3 regions of the Streptomyces diversicolor genome follow, and region 2 is predicted to be linked to each of the others. Evidence: riboswitches for the same ligand, from Rfam matches in the RefSeq annotation. Region 2 holds a riboswitch; each other region holds the start of a gene.
What was found. Region 2 has a riboswitch for cyclic di-AMP ahead of AC27LF_RS32920 (M23 family metallopeptidase). Riboswitches for the same ligand answer to the same signal wherever they lie in the genome.

Region 1 (4,869 bases), on a different contig from region 2:
CACGCTGGAGTGGCCCATCCAGGTGAGCCGGAGCCCGGTGGCGGGCGGCCGGGACAGGTCGGCGAGGGTGGTGGCGTGCACCCGGACCGCGCCTCGCGGGGCGCGGCGGGGCCGCTGGTCCCGGTCGAAGTAGACCTTGGCGAAGTCCAGCATCGACCCGGAGGGCCGGGTCCGGGCGGGGCCGCCGGGGTTCTGGAAGACGCCGTCCTTGAAGTGGGGCGACGTGCGGATGCGCGCCAGGCGGGCCCCGCCCGGGTCAGCGCCGAAGGCCGCGGGCTGCAGCGAGCGGAGCCCGGAGCTCAGGGAACGCAAACCGGACACGGTACCTCCTGGTGGAGTCGGTGGAGTCCTCCATTATGGTCAATCCCCGGGCGTGCCACCGGCGGTACCTGGGGTCGTACGCCCGCGCCGGCCGCGCGGGCCGGCACCTGGTCGACCGGTCGCGCACCGAGCGCCCGCGGGGCGAGCGCCCTCACGAGGCCCTGGCGGCCGGTGAGGTGCGGGTGACCGCGGGGCGAGAGCGCGGCCGAGCGGCAGGAGAAGCTGCCGCGGAACGCCGTCGAGCAGACCGAGCCACGGGGCATGGCGGCGGGCCGGATCGCCGATGCGGCCGCCGTGCAGGGGGCAACGGGCTCGTGCTGGACCGCTACTCGACCAAGGAGAAACCGGTCGCCGCCGCCTTCGCCCATGCCGCCGACGGTGACCTGGCGCACTCTCACGGGCTGCCGGACGTCGTACGAGCGCGCTGCTCGCGGTCGTGCGCCGGTGTATGCGTCGACAAAGCCGAGCCGCGGACCGACGGCTGGGCGGTGGCGCCTCGTGAGCCGGCGGGCCGGGACGTCGCCCTGGGCCCGGGCAGCCGGTGGAGGACGGTGATCGCCTCGGGCGAGGTCGCCTGCGCAGGCCCAGCCGGTCGCGGGGCGGTGTCCGACGGCACTGCTGTGCGGGCTCGCGTGCGGCTCACGTCGTACCCGGGCGCGGTGCCGCGGTCCCGGGCGCCGGGTGTGGGCGGACGAGGCGGTCTCCTGCGAACTGTGTCTGGTGCCGGAGGCGCTGACGGCACGGCTGCGCCGAACGGCGCGCGCCAGGACAGGGACCCGGCACGGCTGCGCCGAACGGCGCGCGCGCCGGGGCGGGGCCCGGTGCGGCCCCCGCCCCGGCGGTTCAGGCCACGGAGGCGATGCGCGTCCGGATGTCGTCCGGGGAGAGCGTGCCCTTGGCCGTCACATGGTCGCCCGAGGACTCTCCGCGCAGCCGGCGCCCGATCCACGGGACCAGGTACTCGCGGGCCCAGTGGACGTCGTCGCGGCGCACTTCGAGGGTGCCGCGGGGCGGCAGCGGCGGCCAGGGCTGTTCCGGGTCGGCCGGGACCTCGACGCCGAGGACCTGGCCGGCCCGCAGCGCGACACGGGTGTGACCCTCCGGCGAGAGGTGGAGGCGGTCGTCGTCCCAGGCCCTGCGGTCCTGTACGGCCTTCAGGGACCACAGGTCGAGCACGGGGCAGCCGTACCGGTCGGCGATCGCCCGGACGTGCCCGTTGTAGGTGGCGATCCTGCCGCGCAGATGCTTGAGCACGGGCACGCCGCGGGTGTCGAAGCCGGTCGTCACCATGACGGTGCCGGCCGCCGCGGTGAGCCGGGCCACGGCCCGTTCGAAACGCTCGGCCACCTCGTCCGGGTCGGTGCCGGGCCGCAGGATGTCGTTGCCGCCGGCGCAGAAGGAGACGAGGTCCGGGGCGAGTTGGACCGCCTGGGGGATCTGCTCGGCCACGATCTGGTCGAGCAGCCGCCCGCGCACGGCGAGATTGGTGTACTGGAAGTCGCCCTCGGGCCGGCGGTCCGCGAGCAGGACCGCGAACCGGTCGGCCCAGCCGACGAACGCCCCGTCGGGGCCGGGGTCGCCGACGCCCTCGGTGAAGCTGTCCCCCACCGCCACGTACGACCCGATCACAGCTGTGTTGTCACTCTTCGAATCGTCTGCCACGTCGGCCCATGATTCCCCTTCGGATGTGACCTACGCGATCGTAGGAAGGGGTTGACGAACGGTGAGATAAGACACTCCCCAAGAGATTCCCAACGCGGGAATAGGCCGGACGGCAGGGGTGTTGGGCTGAGAATTGCCGTGCCCGCAGGGCCCACACGGGGAGGGGCGCACCGGGTTCCCGGTGCGCCCCTCCCCGTGTGGGGGTGCCGCTGCGTCAGACGGTGACGCCGTGCGAGCGGAGGTAGGCGAGCGGGTCGACGTCCGAGCCGTAGTTCGGCGTGGTGCGTATCTCGAAGTGCAGGTGCGGGCCCGTCACATTGCCGGTCGCACCGGACAGGCCGACCTGCTGGCCCGGGGTCACGGTCTGGCCGGCCGAGACGGACAGCTGTGACAGGTGGGCGTACTGCGCGTAGTGGCCGTCGCCGAGCCTGAGGACCACCTGGTTGCCGTAGGCGCCGCCCCAGCCGGCGGAGACGACGGTGCCCGCGCCGACCGCCTTGAGCGAGGTGCCGGTCGGGACGACGAAGTCGACACCGGTGTGATAGCCGCTGGACCACATGCTGCCCGCCGTGCGGTAGGCGGTCCCGATGCGGGCGCCGTCGACGGGGAGGCCGTAGCCGGTGGTGGCGGCGGTGTCGGCGGCCCCGGTGTTCTGGGCGACCGGAGCACTGTCGGACGAGGTGTCGGACGACGGCGGCGTCGACGGCTGTGCGGACCCGTAGGACCCGTCGGACCCGCCGGACCTGTCGGACGAGGACTTCGCGGAGGAAGGCTCGGTGGACGACGAGGAGCCGGTCCCCGTCGCGGCCCGCTCGCCGAGCGTGAGCTTCAGACCGGGGTGGATCAGCGAGGGATTGCCGCCGATCGCCTCACGGTTGTCCTGGTAGATCCGCTGCCAGCCGCCGCCGACGCCCTGTTCCTCGGCGATCTTGGCGAGCCAGTCGCCGGGCCGCACCGAGTAGGTCCGGGTGCCGGAGTCAGCGGCGCCCGTCTTCTTCTCGACGGTGCCGGCGCCTGATGGGACGGACTGCTGCGCGGCGGCGTGGGGTGCCGTCTCGGGGGTGGCGGCGTGTGCCCCGGCGGCGCCGATCAGCGGCAGGGCGAGCGCGGCGCCGCCGGTTCCGGCGGCGGCGAGGGAGCGGGTGAGGCGCTGTGACTTGGGGCGGCGGTGCTTACCCTTCGCGGGCATGGCGAATTCCTCTCCGGCGCCTGCGAGGTGAGCTGTCGGGTTCGGGCTGGAGCTGCCCGGCCGCGCGTGGCGCGGCTTCACCCCTAGCCGTCCCGGAGACCGGGACAGGCGGTCGTGCCTGGTGGGTCCCCCGCTCCTGCCGTGCACGGGTGAGTGGTGTGTCGGGATCCGGGCGGCGGCAGGATTCGGCGGTCCGTCCGGATTGGTGGCGAACGTAAGCGAGCGGGACGCGAACGGACAAGGAGCCGCTTCACCCGGTGCGCGTTTCCGTTGATCCGTCACGGGAATTCCCGGTCACCGTCCGTGCATCTCCGGGTGGCGAGCCTTCCCAAGTCCCGCAAGGGGCTTGTGCATTACGTGGTCATGACGGACGACGCACCGTCACGGCTATGACGCTCCTCACGCCCTCCATCGCATAACCCGCAATTCGGCCATAAGGGTCAGAGGTGATGTGGTCGAAGGACCGCGCGCCACGGGCCGCACACCGGACTCCGCGACGACCTGGACGCCAACAGCACCGCACCACGAGGCATTTCGCCCGTTTAGCGGCATTTATACGACGCCGGCGGATCGAGTCCGCCAGCCGTACGCCGGAACGGGTCGCCGTATCGCTGCGTCGCCCAGGAGCCGGGTACGACCGTCCTCGGCGCCGTCCGTCATCGGATGCCACAAGGGCCCACGGCTGCGCTCACGCCTCGACGTCATCAAGTGCCGCGGGCCCGTGGGGCGACGCCTGTGGACAACTCGTTGCCGCGGGAAAACCATGTCGTATGGTCGACGGCGTGCCCGTCGACGAGCCGCGTCGCGGGGTCCGACCACAAGGAGCCTCCGTGACGCAGCAGGTCCCCTCGACCGAGCCCGAACTCGCCGGTGTGCGCAACTTCCGTGACGTGGGCGGACTGCCGACCGCGGACGGCCGGCGGGTGCGCCCCGGCGTGCTGTTCCGCAGCGGCCACCTGGCGCATGCCACCGAGTCCGACGCCGCGTTCCTCTCCTCCCTGGGCCTGCACACGATCTTCGACTTCCGCAACGCCGCCGACCAGAAGCTGGAGGGGCCGGACGTCGCGCTGCCCGGCGTACGCAACGTCAACCTGCCGCTGACCGACCCGGCGGACGGCGCCGAGTTCTGGACGATGGTCCGCGACGGCGACGTCGGCCAGCTGCGGCAGCTGCTGGGCGACGGAAAGGCCGAGCACCGGATGATCGTCTCGTACCGCTCGATCATCACGGAGCGCACCGCCGAGCACTCCAGGGTGCTGCACGCGCTGGCGGAGGACAGCGTCCCGGCGCTGATGCACTGCGCGGCGGGCAAGGACCGCGCGGGCCTGTCCATCGCCGTGACCCTGCTGGCCCTCGGCGTGGAGCGCGAGGCGATCCTGGCCGACTACCTGGAGTCGAACGCCAAGCACCGCCGCTACCGGGTGCGCCGCAGCGGCAGCGCGGACACCGCGTACACGCCCGAGATCATGGAACTGCTCAGCCCGCTGTTCGACGCGCGCGCCGCGTATCTGACGGCCGCCATGGAGACGGTGGAGCAGACCTGGGGTGGTGTCGACGCCTATCTGGAACAGGGGCTGGGTCTGGCGCCGCGGACCCGGGAGCGGCTGCGCGAGCGGCTGCTGGACTGACGGACGCTCACCCCGGGGCCGTCACCCGGCCGTCGTCCCGTCGCCGCTCATCCCTTGGCACCCACCTCG
Region 2 (4,869 bases):
ATGGGGGCACGGCGGCTGGCCCGGGACTACGCCGGTCACCACCTCGGCAAGCGGGCGGCGCGGGCGGTGGCCCAGTACGAGGCGTACGCGACGTCGCTTGCGTTCCTGCGGCAGCGCGGCCGGCGGGGGCGGGCGGGCGCGGACTTCGTCGTACGGGAGCGGGAGTTGCTGGCCGAATTGTGGCAGCGGCGGGAGGTGGCCCGGCCGGCCCTGGAGTACGCGGCCCGGTCGAACGCGCCGACATGGCCGGGTCCCGGCGCACCGACGCCGTACGGCTACTCGGTGCCGCACCCTGCCCATCCGACGGTGCCGTACCCGACGTACAACCCTTACCGGTCATGACCCTGGACGCGGACCTGAGCCACCCCACCGCGAAGCCCCCGGAACGCCGCCAGGGGGCGCACACGGGGCCCCCGAGCACCCCCCTGCGCATCCCAGGGGCCCAGGGTCCGAGCCCGGTGCGGGGAACTGCGCGAACAACCACGACGCTCCCGCACACCACCACCGGCCTGCCACCCGCACAGACAAACCGCGGGCGCCGCATGCCGCTCCGCGGGAGCGGCAGGTTGTCGGTCGGGTGCGGGAGCGTGGTGGCCGGTCGCGCAGTTCCCCGCGCCCCTGGCGGGTGCCGTCCCGGGGGTCGATGAGGCGCCGCAATGACGGCAGGCCCGGGTAGCGTCGGACCAGAGATCCGGCGGGGGGCGTGGAGTCAGGTCGATGCCTGGGTGAGGCGGTCGGTTTCCTCTTGCGTCAGGGTGAGGTCGGCCGCGGCGAGCAGGGCCGGGAGTTGGTCCACCGTGCGCGCCGAGGCGATGGGGGCGACCACCGTCGGCTGGGCCGCGAGCCACGCCAGCGCCACGCTGGGCACGGCGGCACCGTGGGCGGCGGCGATCTCGTCCAGGGCCGTGAGGACCTTCTGGCCGCGCTCGCTCCGCAGGTGCTTGGCCGCGCCCCCGGCCCGCACGCTGTCCACGGTCGTACCGGGGCGGTACTTGCCGGTGAGGAAGCCGGCGGCCAGAGAGTAGTACGGGAGGGCGGCGAGGCCGGCGCGGGCGGCGACGTCCTGGAGCGGGCCCTCGTAGGTGTCGCGCGAGACCAGGTTGTAGTGCGGCTGGAGCGCCACGTACCGGGCCAGGCCCTCGCGGTCGGAGAAGTCCAGGGACGCCTGAAGCCGCTCCGCGCTGATGTTGGACGCGGCGATGTGCCGCACCTTGCCGGCCCGTACCAGTGCGTCGAGCGCGCCGATGATCTCCTCGACCGGCACGTCCGGCTTGTCGAAGTGCGTGTAGTAGAGGTCGATGTGGTCGGTGTCGAGCCGGCGCAGCGAGGCGTCCGCCGCGGCCCTGATGTTGGCGGCGGACAGTCCCGGGTAGTCGGGGTGCTGGCTGACCTTGGTGGCGATCAGGACGTCCGAGCGGTTGCCGCGCGCCTTGACCCACTTGCCGATGATCGTCTCGGACTCGCCGCCCTTGTTGCCCTCGACCCACGCCGAGTAGGAGTCGGCGGTGTCGATGAGGTTGCCGCCGGCGGCCGTGTAGGCGTCGAGGACGGCGAAGGACGTCGGCTGGTCGGCGCTCCAGCCGAAGACGTTGCCGCCGAGGGCGAGCGGGAAGACCTCAAGATCGGAGGGACCGAGTTTTCGAAGGGAAGTCATACTCGGGTTCAACGCGCCCGCCTGAATCCTCGATTCCGCCGCCGTGCGCAAAGACCGTGCAAACACCGGACCGGCAGCCCTGACGTCGGGGGGATGGGCGCCAGGACCGCCGGGGAACGGGGGGTGCGGGGATGTGCCGGGTGGGTCAGGGTCGAGGCCCTTGCCGCAGGGTCAGGGGGTGAGGCCCTTGCCGCGCAGCCAGGCCATCGGGTCGATGCCGCCGGCCTCGCCGCCGGGGTGGACCTCCAGGTGGAGGTGGGGTCCGGTGACGTTGCCCGTGGCGCCCACGCGGCCGATGACGTCCCCGGTGTTGACCTTCTGCCCGACGCTGACGCTGATCGACGACTGGTGGCAGAACCACAGCTCGGTGCCGTCGTCCAGGGTGAGGATCGTGCGGTAACCGTAGGAGCCGGCCCAGCCCGCCTCGGTGATCGTGCCGGTGTGGACGGCCTTGATCAGCGTGCCCGTGGGGGCGGCGAAGTCGAGGCCGGTGTGGTAGCCGGAGGACCACATGGAGCCGGCCTGGCCGAAGGTGCCGGTGATCGTGTACGAGGAGGTCGGCAGGGTGTACTGCTTGGCCAGCGCGGCCAGCCGCGCCTCCTCGGCCTTCTTCTTGGCGGCGGCCTCCGCCTTCTCCTTGGCGGCGGCGGCCCGGGCCGCGGCCTCCTTCTCCGCCTTGGCCGCCGCGTCGGCGACCTCCTGGTCGGCGGCGGACACGGCCGCGGCGACGGCCCTGGTCTCGGCCTGGCCCTGCTGCTGCTCGGCCTGGGCCATGATGCGGTTGCGCAGCGCCTCACCGGCGTCGGTGGTGCCCTCGGCGCTGTCGGCCTCGGTCACGCCGACGCTGCTCAGGGCGGTCGCGGAGCCCTTGGTGGCCTGGGCGCCGGCGCCGTCGCCGAGCAGGGAGCCGACGGAGGGCAGGTCGGGCATGGAGATGGACACCGGCGGCTTGCCGGTGTTGGCGCTGGCCATGCCGCCCGCGCCGACGGCGGCTATCACGCCGACGCCGAGGACCGTGGAGCTGCGGGCGAGTCCGCCGCCGCCCCGCTGCTTGGCGACGCGGTGCCGGCCGCGTAGCGGGCGGATGGACTCCTCGGTGGGGTTCCACTCCTCCCAGGGGCCCTCGTCGGTGCGGTAGGTGCCGTAGCCGAAGGTCTCGGTGCCGTACTGGCTCGGCGCGAACGGGGCTTGTGGGGCGGGCCGGTTGGACGCCACTCGGGCGTACTCCTTTCCTTCCTCCGCCTACCGGGTTAGCTGACGGGTTCGGAGCAGGAAGGTCTCCTACGCGCGTATACCGGCCGTGTCTCCACGGCGGTGTCCGCGTGATTCACCCCAAGGTGGTGGTTCCCCGGTTCCCTTGCGGGATTCGGCGCGTGAGCACGGAGCCGCCTCTTGTGACGGCTGGGACGACCGCGCTGCGTTATCGAACGTTAATAGACCCGGCGGGCAGATTCCAAGCCGTTCCGCTTGATCGTTAACGCTTTCGGGCGGGAATTTACCGCCCATGACCGGCGAAAACCGGGCGAGTTGGCCCCTGGCGCACGGAAACTCGGACAACCCATAGTGTTTGACGGTGTGTCAGTTGTTATGCGGAGGGCGGTCGTCCGATCACCGCTCGTGACGGCGGGCTCGTGACCGTGGGCGAGCCGCGCCATCGTGAGCGAGTCGCGTTGCCGTGAGCGGGCCGCGCCGCCATAGCCGGGCCGCGCCGCGGTGGGTGGAAAAACACTCAGGGCCGGAATCCATGCCTTGGATTCCGGCCCTGAGCCTTCAGTAGCGGGGACAGGATTTGAACCTGCGACCTCTGGGTTATGAGCCCAGCGAGCTACCGAGCTGCTCCACCCCGCGTCGGTTCCACCAGTGTACGCCATGCGCAGGACGGCGAGCACACGGATAACCCCGGCTGATCCACGGCGTATCGCGATCAACCGTTGCCCGGCGCTGATCGGCTTCCTGCTCCCCGAGGAGGTCGAGGATCCGCGGGACCCGCAGGAGCCGCCGGCCCCCAAGGCGATCACCGCGCTGGAAACGGCACCCGCTGTCCACGCTGACGCCTGGGAGACGGATCACTGGACCACGGTGTCGAGGGGGAGGCGGCCTTGGCCGTGGAAGGACGCCCGGGAGCGGTGGATCACGGCAGAACGCCTACGGCGTCACGGCCTTCGGTTCGGCCTCGGAAGCGTGTCGAGCCAGCCTCCGATCAGCTCGCGGACCGCCGGTGCGCTCTCGACCTGCGGGTTGTGACCGGCACCGTCGAGGACCACAGCGGTCATGCGGGGGTAGTGGTCGAGCAGGGCGAGCTGGTCACGCCAGCCCACGAGGGCGTCCTGACGTGTGGTGAGCAGAAGATGCCGGCCGTGGTGGACCTCGCCGGGGCGCTCCGGCCACTGCGGCAGCAGGAAGTCAGCGTCGAGTTCGGCGGCGGCATGGCGGTCGTGCACCCGCCAGCCGGGGAGGATGTGCTCCTCGAAGAGAGCCCAGCTCTCCTCGGTGTGGCGGGTCATCACGGCGCGGAACAGCGGAAGGTCCTCTTCGGCGGCGAGGCGGGCAAGGAGTGCGTCGTCGCGCTCCACCACGGTGCTGTCGGGCAGGGTACGTTCGGCGCCCCAGCGGACGACGGGAACGAGCAGCGCGGAACCGAGGACCTGCTCGCCGAAGCGCGCCGTCACGGCGCGGGCGATCTGCCCGCCGAAGGACTGCCCGACAACGGCGAAGGGTCGGTCGCCGACGGTGGCGCGGATCCAGTCGATGACGGCGTCGGCCATCGTCGTCGCCGAAGTCGGGCCGGACAGCCGCGGACTGTTGCCGTGCCCGGGCAGGTCGGGGTACAGCCTGCGCCAGCCGGGCCGACCGGTGAAGGCGGGCTCCAGCGGCAGGAGCAGCCGGTGATCGATGGTGTAGCCGTGGATCAGGACGATCGGTGTGCCGTCGCCGCATTCGGTGTGCCAGAGGGCGGAGTCGTTCATGGCGCAAGGCTGCAACCTTGACGTACGTGTCAAGGTCAAGCCGAGCCGCACGGCACGCTTCCGTCCGGTGTCGAGTGAGAGGTCAGGCGAGGCTCTTGACCACCGCGAGGTACTCGTGGATGGCATCGCGGTTGCGGGTCAGGCAGTCGATGCGGCGGGTCATCCTCTCGCCCTCGCATTCGAGCGTGGCGATCATCTCCGGTGTGGCGTCCGTGAAGTGGATCCTCCGCGGGGCATCGAGGCACGGAA
Region 3 (4,869 bases), on a different contig from region 2:
GGAGACGTGGTACTGCCACCTCTCCAGCTATCGGGTCGTCTCCGGTACGCCCGTCAAGGCCGGGCAGCCGATCGCGTACTCCGGGAACTCGGGCAACTCCACCGGTCCGCACCTGCACTTCGAGGTGCGCCCGGCGGGCGGCTCGGCGATCGACCCGCTGCCGTGGCTGCGCAGTCACGGACTCGACCCGACGTAAGCACCGCCGGCCCACCGGCTCACGGCCCCCGCAGGGCCCCCGCAGGCTCGGCAGGGGCCCGGCTCAAGGGGCTACAGCTTCTCCACCGGCGCGTACCGCAGCAGCAGCCGCTTGGGCTTGGAGTCTCCGAAGTCGATCGTCGCCTGGGCCTTGTCCCCCGTGCCCGCCACGGCGACGACCGTGCCGAGCCCGAACTGGTCGTGCGTGACCCGGTCGCCGACGGCCAGGGAGACCACCGGCTTCTCCGACGTCCTGCGCGTGGCGAACCCGGACGCGCCCGCCGCGGAGGAGCGGGAGCGGGACGACGACAGCGAGGCCGCGACGCCGGAGGCCGGTCCGGACGACACGGGGGCCGCGGCTCCCGTCCGCTTCCACTCCAGATGGGCGGCCGGGATCTCCTCCAGGAACCGCGACGGCGGGTTGTACGAGGGCTGCCCCCAGGCGCTGCGCATGGCGGACCGGGTCAGGTACAGCCGCTCCCGCGCGCGTGTGATGCCGACGTACGCCAGGCGGCGCTCCTCCTCCAGTTCCTTGGTCTGGCCGAGGGCACGCATGTGCGGGAACACGCCGTCCTCCATGCCGGTCAGGAAGACCACCGGGAACTCCAGGCCCTTGGCGGTGTGCAGGGTCATCAGCGTGATGACGCCGTCGCCTTCCTCCTCGTCCGGGATCTGGTCGGAGTCGGCGACCAGCGCGACCTGCTCCAGGAAGTCGGCGAGCGTGCCGCCCGCGGCCGTCTCTCCCTCGCCGCGTTCCTGCTCGAACTCCAGGGCCACGGAGGCGAGTTCCTGAAGGTTCTCGATCCGGGTCTCGTCCTGCGGGTCGGTCGAGGACTGCAACTCGGCGAGGTAGCCGGTGCGTTCGAGCACCGCCTCCAGGACGGTCGCCGGGCCCGCGCCGGACTCGACGATCGTACGCAGCTCCTCCATCAGCGTGTTGAACCGCTGGACGGCGTTGGTGGACCGGGCGGCCATGCCGTACGCCTCGTCCACGCGGCGCAGCGCCTGCGCGAAGCTGATCTTCTCGCGCTGGGCGAGTGCGTCGATCATCGCCTCGGCGCGCTCGCCGATGCCGCGCTTGGGCACGTTCAGGATGCGGCGCAGCGGGACCGAGTCCTCGGGGTTGGCGAGCACCCGCAGATAGGCGAGGACGTCGCGGACCTCCTTGCGTTCGTAGAAGCGGACACCGCCGACGACCTTGTAGGGCAGGCCGACGCGGATGAAGACCTCTTCGAAGACACGGGACTGGGCGTTGGTGCGGTAGAACACGGCGATATCGCCGGCCTTGGCCTCGCCCGCGTCGGTCAGCCGGTCTATCTCGTCGGCGACGAACTGTGCCTCGTCGTGCTCGGTGTCCGCGACATACCCGGTGATGGTGGCGCCCGCGCCCGCGTTGGTCCACAGGTTCTTGGGGCGGCGGGACTCGTTGCGCTCGATGACGGCGTTGGCTGCGGACAGGATCGTCTGCGTGGAGCGGTAGTTCTGCTCCAGGAGGATCGTCGTCGCGTCCGGGTAGTCCTCCTCGAACTGGAGGATGTTGCGGATGGTCGCGCCGCGGAAGGCGTAGATCGACTGGTCGGCGTCGCCCACGACGCACAGTTCGGCGGGCGGCAGGTCGTGCTCGCCCGGCGGCACGTCCACGGGGTGCTCGGCGGTTCCGACGAGTTCGCGCACCAGGGCGTACTGGGCGTGGTTGGTGTCCTGATACTCGTCCACGAGCACATGGCGGAAGCGGCGGCGGTAGTGCTCGGCGACGTCCGGGAAGGCGCGCAGCAGATTGACCGTCGTCATGATCAGGTCGTCGAAGTCCAGCGCGTTCGCCTCGCGCAGCCGGGACTGGTACAGCGCGTACGCCTGGGCGAGGGTCTTCTCGAAGTCTCCCCCGGACTCCGTCTGGGAGGTGCCCCCAGCCGCCTGGGCGGCGAAGTCCTCCTCGTCGATCAGCTCGTTCTTCAGGTTGGAGATCTTGGCGCTGAAGGACTTGGGCGGGAAGCGCTTCGGATCGAGGTCCAGGTCGCGGCAGACCAGGGCCATCAGACGCTTGGAGTCGGCGGCGTCGTAGATCGAGAAGGACGAGGTGAAGCCGAGGCGCTTGCTCTCCCGGCGCAGGATGCGCACGCAGGCGCTGTGGAAGGTCATCACCCACATCGCGTTGGCGCGCGGGCCGACCAGCTGCTCGACGCGTTCCTTCATCTCGCCCGCGGCCTTGTTGGTGAAGGTGATCGCGAGGATCTGCCCCGGGTGCACCTTGCGCTCCGCCAGCAGATGGGCGATGCGGTGCGTGAGCACCCGGGTCTTGCCGGAGCCCGCGCCGGCCACGATGAGCAGCGGGGAGCCGGCGTGCACGACGGCGGCGCGCTGGTTGTCGTTCAGCCCGTGCAGGAGCGTGGCCGGGTCGATGACCGGCCGTGGGGCGCCGTTGCCGTAGTAGGAGTCCCGGGCCGGGGGCACGTCGAACTTCCCGCCGAACAGATCGTCCGGAACCGGCTCCGGAGCGTGATCGTCCTCGGGCGGTGGCGGGGGTTCCTCCTCCTGCCCGCGGGGGGCTCGGAGGTCCGCCAGGAAGCTGTCGTCAAAGAGGCTGCTCATCGCTCTCCGAGTCTAGGCCGCGCCACCGACAACCCGCCGCCGCCCCGGGAAGACGGCCCGGTTCCTGCGGCGGATCCGATCCGGGCGCGGGCCGCGCGGACCGTTCACCGTACGGAATCACCCTGTCACCCAGACGGAATCCCTCCATCAGGTCACGAAAATGTATCGGGCATATCACCCATCAACCTTCACAGGGGCCACACGAGTTGGCTAGCGTGCCGGGCAGGCCGTACGACCCCCACCGGCGAACGTCGCCGGGCCGCACGGCCTCCGCCGAGTCCGGCGCGCCCGCATGGTGCGCGGAGCCGGGGACCCACACCGACCTTGGGGTGAATCGGCCCAACCCCCGCGCGGGGAGGGGCCGTAGGGCAACCCTTCCGAACCACCCGCCCGAACCCGACAGCTAACTCGGTAGGCGGAACACGGAAGGAGTCGCCTCCCTTGGCGTCGCATCGCAAGTCACGCTCCGCGGGTACCCGCGCGGCCGGCATACGGACCCCCGCCCTGGCCACCGCCGCCCTCACCTCCGTGGCCCTGCTCTCCCAGACGGCGAACGCCGCCCCCTCCCCCGACGGCGACCGGCCGAGCGTGGAGGAGGTGCAGAGGAAGGTCGACGACCTGTACCGGCAGGCCGAGTCGGCGACGGAGAAGTACAACGCGGCCAAGGAGAAGACCGGCAAGCAGCGCAAGCAGGTCGACACCCTCCTGGACGATGTCGCACGGCGCACGGACCGGCTCAACAAGGCCCGTGAGGAACTGGGGGCGTTCGCCGCCGCGCAGTACCGGACCGGGGCCGCCGCCCCCGACACCGCCACCTTCCTGCTCGCGGACACCCCGCAGGACTACTTCGACCGGACCCAGCTGATGAGCCGGCTGACCTCGCGCCAGAAGACCGCGGTCGACGACTACGTCACCGAGCAGTCGGCGACCATGAAGAAGCGGCGGGAGGCCACGAAGAGCCTGGAGACACTGACCGAGTCGCAGGACGAACTCCACACCGCCAAGGCCACCGTCCAGAAGAAGCTCTCCACCGCGCGCCAGTTGCTGTCCAAGCTGACGGCGGAGGAGAAGGCGCGGCTCGCGGCGATCGAGAAGCGCAAGCAGCAGGAGGCCGCGCGGAAGGCGGCCGAGCTGGCCAAGAAGCAGGCGGAGCAGGAGGCGGCACGGCAGAAGAGCGACGCGTCGAACTCCACGGACTCGCCGTCGTCTTCTTCCTCTTCATCGTCTTCTTCGTCTTCTTCGTCTTCTTCGTCTTCTTCGTCTTCGTCCGGTTCCGGCTACGCCACCAAGGCCGAGAAGGCGATCGCGTTCGCCCGCGCGCAGATCGGCAAGCCGTACGTCTGGGGCGCCACCGGACCCGACTCCTACGACTGCTCGGGGCTCACCCAGGCCGCCTGGAAGGCCGCGGGCGTCAGCCTGCCGCGCACCACCTACAGCCAGGTCGAGGCCGGCACCACGGTCTCCCTCGCCAACGCACAACCCGGTGACCTGGTCTTCTTCTACGACGACGTCAGCCACGTGGGTCTCTACATCGGCAACGGCATGATGATCCACGCCCCGAAGCCGGGCGCCTACGTCCGCGAGGAGTCGATCTACTACGCCGGGGACTCGATCATCCACAGCGTGGTACGGCCGGCCTGACCCGGCAGAGATCCGCGTCCACGCCCGCGTGGCGGCGTTCCCGATCCCGCCGTGTCCCGCGCCCGCGCGTTTTTGCGACGTACGCGCGCGTGCCACGCCCTCGGTGCGCCCGGTGCTCCCTAGCATCGGGCGCATGCCCGGCACCTCACCCCTTCGCGCCTGGTGGGCGCGGCGTCCGCCGGCGGCCGGGGCCGCCGTGATGGCGACCGGCATCGTCTCGGTGGGGCTGCATCTGACCCGGTACGAGGTCCTGTCCCTGATCACCCTGGCGCTGGGCTGTGTCGCCTGGCTGGCGCTCGCCGCGGACTTCGCCGCGGGCATGCTGCGCGACCGGCGGCGGTGGCTGGCCGAGGCGCGGACGCCGGGCGCGCTCACCGCCGTGGCCGCGACGACGGTGCTCGGCACCCGGATCTCCGCGCTCGGCGGGCACACCCTCGCCGCGGC

Region 1: it holds a riboswitch for cyclic di-AMP, as region 2 does, so the genes downstream of both, AC27LF_RS00395 (M23 family metallopeptidase) here and AC27LF_RS32920 (M23 family metallopeptidase) in region 2, are expected to answer to the same signal.
Region 3: it holds a riboswitch for cyclic di-AMP, as region 2 does, so the genes downstream of both, AC27LF_RS18340 (C40 family peptidase) here and AC27LF_RS32920 (M23 family metallopeptidase) in region 2, are expected to answer to the same signal.

The regions. Positions count from the first base shown of each region.
Region 1 covers NZ_BAAJXA010000001.1:90,790-95,658, reverse strand. The annotation lists gene AC27LF_RS00405 (MBL fold metallo-hydrolase) at 1-321, opposite strand, end outside; gene AC27LF_RS00400 (SGNH/GDSL hydrolase family protein) at 1,165-1,950, opposite strand; gene AC27LF_RS00395 (M23 family metallopeptidase) at 2,198-3,172, opposite strand; cyclic di-AMP (ydaO/yuaA leader) riboswitch at 3,177-3,334, opposite strand; gene AC27LF_RS00390 (tyrosine-protein phosphatase) at 4,003-4,800, shown strand; gene AC27LF_RS00385 (DUF6126 family protein) at 4,848-4,869, opposite strand, start outside.
Region 2 covers NZ_BAAJXA010000035.1:20,804-25,672, forward strand. The annotation lists gene AC27LF_RS32910 (PrsW family intramembrane metalloprotease) at 1-342, shown strand, start outside; gene AC27LF_RS32915 (aldo/keto reductase) at 710-1,654, opposite strand; gene AC27LF_RS32920 (M23 family metallopeptidase) at 1,826-2,869, opposite strand; cyclic di-AMP (ydaO/yuaA leader) riboswitch at 2,879-3,036, opposite strand; tRNA gene AC27LF_RS32925 (tRNA-Met) at 3,429-3,502, opposite strand; gene AC27LF_RS32930 (alpha/beta fold hydrolase) at 3,808-4,620, opposite strand; gene AC27LF_RS32935 (MerR family transcriptional regulator) at 4,703-4,869, opposite strand, start outside.
Region 3 covers NZ_BAAJXA010000014.1:68,038-72,906, reverse strand. The annotation lists gene AC27LF_RS18350 (M23 family metallopeptidase) at 1-196, shown strand, start outside; gene pcrA (DNA helicase PcrA) at 268-2,784, opposite strand; cyclic di-AMP (ydaO/yuaA leader) riboswitch at 3,046-3,217, shown strand; gene AC27LF_RS18340 (C40 family peptidase) at 3,226-4,425, shown strand; gene AC27LF_RS18335 (tellurite resistance/C4-dicarboxylate transporter family protein) at 4,559-4,869, shown strand, end outside.